2 regions of the Halomonas sediminis genome follow, and region 1 is predicted to be linked to the other one. Evidence: predicted binding sites of a transcription regulator. Region 1 holds the regulator's gene; the other holds the start of a gene.
What was found. Region 1 encodes FNR, which switches genes on or off when oxygen is low (the NO sensors DNR and NnrR bind a similar motif). Its sites were predicted from a motif close to TTGATNTANATCAA; they were not measured.
Positions count from the first base shown of each region.

Region 2: ccoM (cytochrome c oxidase subunit CcoM) is a predicted target of FNR. The motif match lies at 1,533-1,546, and genes of this name have one in related genera.

Region 1 covers NZ_CP085246.1:2,924,294-2,926,691, reverse strand. Annotated here, with positions in the region: gene ttcA (tRNA 2-thiocytidine(32) synthetase TtcA) at 104-1,042, shown strand; gene fnr (fumarate/nitrate reduction transcriptional regulator Fnr) at 1,029-1,781, opposite strand; gene hemN (oxygen-independent coproporphyrinogen III oxidase) at 1,875-2,398, opposite strand, start outside.
Region 2 covers NZ_CP085246.1:2,076,759-2,079,156, forward strand. Annotated here, with positions in the region: gene LG290_RS09930 (putative bifunctional diguanylate cyclase/phosphodiesterase) at 1-222, shown strand, start outside; gene LG290_RS09935 (DMT family transporter) at 313-1,209, shown strand; gene ccoM (cytochrome c oxidase subunit CcoM) at 1,306-1,494, opposite strand; gene LG290_RS09945 (FKBP-type peptidyl-prolyl cis-trans isomerase) at 1,634-2,140, opposite strand; gene LG290_RS09950 (AmpG family muropeptide MFS transporter) at 2,248-2,398, shown strand, end outside.

The sequences.
Region 1 (2,398 bases):
GAGGCAGCGGGGGAGATCGTTGGTGGATAGATTGTTGGTAGGCAAGGGGTGAGTATTGATAGAATATTTGCCCGCCATTCCAGCCATCGGCAGGTCTTACTCTATGCAATCCGTTGAACATTTCGATCCTGATGCTTTTGCCCATTCCAGCATGAGCGGTTCCGGTGTAGATAATTCTCATGGCGTCGTCGCGGCTTCTGAGCCAGACAAAGGTGCCAATGAAAAACGCGCCTTCAACAAGCTGCAAAAGCGCCTGCGGCGTCAGGTAGGCAATGCCATTATTGACTATGACATGATCCAGGAAGGGGATCGCGTCATGGTATGTCTTAGTGGCGGAAAGGATAGCTACACTCTGCTGGAAATATTGCGCAACCTGCAGCGCAATGCACCGGTTGATTTTTCCTTGATAGCAGTCAATCTTGATCAGAAACAACCCGGTTTTCCCGAGCATATCTTGCCAGCCTATCTCGACAATCTAGGTGTCGAGTATCATATTCTCGAGCAAGATACGTATTCGGTGGTCAAGGAAAAAACCCCTGAAGGCAAAACCACCTGCGCGCTGTGTTCGCGGCTGCGTAGAGGGTCTTTGTATGGCTTTGCCGAAGAAATCAAGGCCACCAAAATTGCTTTGGGGCATCACCGAGAAGATATACTGGAGACCTTGTTTCTTAATCTTTTTTTCGGTGGAACGCTCAAGGCCATGCCGCCTAAGCTGCTCTCTGATGACGGAAAAAATATTGTGATTCGGCCGCTTTCGTATTGCAAGGAAGCCGATATCGCCGAGTTTTCCCGACAAATGGCTTTCCCGATCATTCCCTGCAATCTATGTGGTTCCCAGCCCAACATGCAGCGTCAGTTGGCCAAAGAGATGCTGGCGGAATGGGACAAGAAATACCCTGGCCGACTGGAGAGCATGTTCAAGGCGGTCACCAATGTGGCACCGTCTCAGTTGGCCGATCGTGAGCTGTTCGATTTTATCGGGCTGGAAGCCAAGCAGGCTGACCTGATGGCCAGCCGCATTCAGGCAGTCAAGGTGAGTTGAGCTCTTGCTCTTCTTCCTCGGATAAGGCAATCAGCGCAGGCATATCGAGAACATTGACCTCCCTTCCGGAAACCGACACCACCTTCTGGCTTTGAAAGCGACTCAAGATGCGACTGACGGTTTCCACTGCCAGTCCCAGGTAGTTACCAATATCCGCTCGGGACATGGAAAGCCGAAAGCTATAGGGCGAATAGCCCCTGCGGCGAAACCGCTCGGATAACGTTATCAAGAAGCTTGCCAGGCGTTGGTCTGCCGTCTTGCGTGAAAGTAGGCGCATCATGCGCCGATCCTCACGTAACTCCTTGCTCATGCTGCGGTAAAGCTGTCCGCGTAATTCAGGGAGTTGCTCGGAAAGAAGATCCAGACGGTCGAAAGGAATTTCACAAACGGTAGTCGTTTCCAGCGCAATGATGCTGCCGGGATAGGTTGCTTCGTTGATGCCATCAAGACCCACCAACTCACTGGGGAGGTAAAAGTTGGTCAATTGATCGCTACCATTACCTTCCGTGGTGACTTGCTTGAGACTGCCGGAACGCACAGCAAACACGCTGGTGAAGACATCCCCTTGGCGAAATAGGGGCTCACCTTTCTTGAGCGGTGCGCGACGACGAATAATCGAGTCGAACTGATCCATGTGTTCAAGCTCAAGCGCCAAGGGGAGGCAAAGTGAGCTCAAACTGCATGTCTGACAGTGAGCTTCGTTCAGTATGGCTCTATGACGGCCCATGATGTCCGGCATGAGTTCCTCCCTCAAATAGGTGGCAAGGACCATTATGAGGAATTAAGCGCCGGCAGCAAGTGTTGTCGAAAAAGTTCCTTAAAAAAACGGTTTTTAAAAAATCGCTTGGGCTGGTGAATGAGCATCGAAAGCCATGACTAGGCGGCCGAGCAGTAATCGCCCTTGGGCAGTAGCCACCAATCTATTACCGGTTCGCTGAATCAAGCCGGCTCGTTCGGCGCCTTCCAGCTTGGTCAAGGCATCTGCAAGATAGCGCGGTGCGTCGATGCTCCATCGTCTACTGATTTCATCAAGGTCGAGCGCCATGTCACACAACATGCATTCGATGACATGCCGGCGAATTTGGTCGTCTTGTGTCAGGCGAATGCCGCGTTTTATAGCCAAGTGACCCTTATCCAAAGCTTGTTCATAGCTTGCCGGCTTAGTGGGGTTCTGGGCATAGATATTATCCACACAACTTACAGCGGAAACTCCTAAGCCCACCAAATCATATTGGGTGTGGCTGGAGTAGCTCTTGAAATTTCGCTGTAGGGTGCCTTGCTGCTGAGCGATAGCCAGGTTGTCGTCCGGTCGGACGAAATGGTCTAGTCCAATAGGCACGTAACCGGCCTGGGTCA
Region 2 (2,398 bases), 850 kb from region 1:
ATTGTGCGCTCCACCATTGAGCTTGGGCACAATTTAGGCCTTCGCCTGGTGGCTGAAGGTGTGAAGAATCAGGCCAATGCTATCCTGCTCGGCCAACTTGGTTGTGACTACCTGCAAGGCTACTGGATCGCAAGACCTATGCCCGCCTACCAGGTAATCGCTTGGCTCAATGATTTCCAACCTTTGGAACTGCCTTTTCCGAAGCCACTCCACACCCATTAAGAATACTCGAATAGTGTTTTTCTTTTATCCAGCTACCTTATCAGTAGTACTGCGCTTGATGTTTTATCCCAAAATTTATCGGGAGAGATCGTGTTGTTTCCGAGTACCCTGCTTGTAATATCAGCCGCTTTCCAATGGGGCCTGGCCGGAGGACTTGCCAGCCTGCTTATGTCCCGGGGTTGGTCACCGGAGGTAATTTCCTTCTGGCGCGTCCTGGTTGGGCTAGGATGCATGGCGATTTGGCTGGCCGTCATCCGCATACAAGGGCAGCGCTTCTCCTTTAACCGCAGGTTGGTATTTTGGTCACTGGTCGCAGGGCTGGGGGTCGCAGGTAACTTCACTTTCTATTTCATCAGTATCAGCGAGGGAAGCGTGGCGGTGGCCGTAACGCTGATGTATAGCGCGCCGGTCTTCGTTTACCTGGTCTCCTTTATTGCCGGAGTGGAGCGCCCCACACCGGTGAAGCTAGTCACCATCGCGCTAGTGATGGGGGGCATTGTCCTGCTGACCGGCATCTACCGTACAGAGGCGGACGCGATCACGACACTGGGCATCGTCAGTGGCCTGCTTGCAGGGGTTTCCTACGCCCTGTTCATCTTCGGGTTCAAGTACGCTGGCAAGTATGGGCCTGCGCCGAGCGTACTGGTGATCGCTTTCGTCACCGGCACGCTGGTACTGCTGCCGCTGATCGACCGCGGACAGGCGATGACCGTGACAATATCCGCCGATGTGGCCTGGTTCATCCTGCTTGGCCTGCTGGGCGCTGGCTTGTCGTTTTACTGCTATATCGTCGGACTCCGGCACACACTACCGACCATAGCCTCGATCGTCGCCATGGTGGAGCCGGTTACCGCTGCTCTCTTCGGTCTGCTCTTGCTGAGTGAGGCGTTAAATTTGTCACAGATGGCGGGCATGGCGCTGATTCTGGGTGCCGTCACCAGCTTGAGTATTCTGCAAAGCCGCCCTTCGCTCAGCGGCGCACCATAAAGGCACAAAAAAAAGCCGACCCCAAAAAGGGTCGGCGAGTGGGGGAATTTCCCCCTGGGGGAAAATCCCCCTCCCCTGACGACTTAAAGCAGCTGGCTAGTCCTTTTTCTGGCGATGGTGATCGCGAACGATAAAGCCTACCCAACCTGCCATGAATACGATCATCAACCCGACGGTTACCAGTCCAAAAATTACTGCATCATCCCAATACATGGTAATGCCCTCCCGCCGCGATGTGTTGAACACATGGTAGCCGCAACACGGCGGGCAAAATCTGACTTGCATCAAGTTTAGGAAATACGCTGACAGCAGCGAACAGGAAGTTGATATAAGTCAGTTTTTGGGCCCTTACGAAGGCCAAGGCGCTCTCTGTCTTTGACCTCTTGCTTGACTTGCTGCGGGACTCTCACTTGCTTTGAGCTGGCTACAGCACTTTGCGGTCTTCCACCTTGGCGTGGTCGGTACCCGGGGGTAGTGGATGGCCCTTGGCAAGTTCGGCTCGGGTAGCTTCGCGCACCTCAAGAATCTTGATTTGATACCGCAAGGTGTGCCCAGCTAACGGATGGTTGGTGTCGACCAGCACATGGTCTCCCACCACTTCGAGTACAGTGACGATCTGCGGACCGGCTTCGCCTTCGGTCTGAAAGCACATGCCCGGCTCAAGCTCTTCAGCTGTGAAAGCATTACGGCTCACTTCCTGCACCAGGTCTTCATTACGGATGCCATAGGCCTGCGCCGGCATCAAGGTAACGCTGAGTTCGGCCCCGGCCTGCTGACCTTCGAGCGCTTGCTCCAGGCCGGGCAATACGTTGTCATGGCCATGCAGGTACTCAAGAGGGGTCTCTCGTGCCTGTGAATCATCAAGCACCTGACCACTTTCATCTGTGAGCACGTAATGTAGCGTCGCCACTTGGTGGGCAGTAATCGACATATAAAACTCCTCTCCGGTAAGCTATCGGCGTCATTCACTGGTATCGGCTCAGTCTAACACCTGCCCTTTGTCATCGTCTTTGTTCAACCGCAAGGAGCCCTTGCCCTATGCTCATCCCCAACGCTCAGCGCAGCTGGCGCGCTGCCTTGATGATTTATCTGCAGGCGCCGGTCATCACCATGCTGTTTCTGGGGTTTTCCGCAGGACTGCCTTTCCTGCTGGTTTTTTCCACCCTTTCCGCCTGGCTGCGCAGTGACG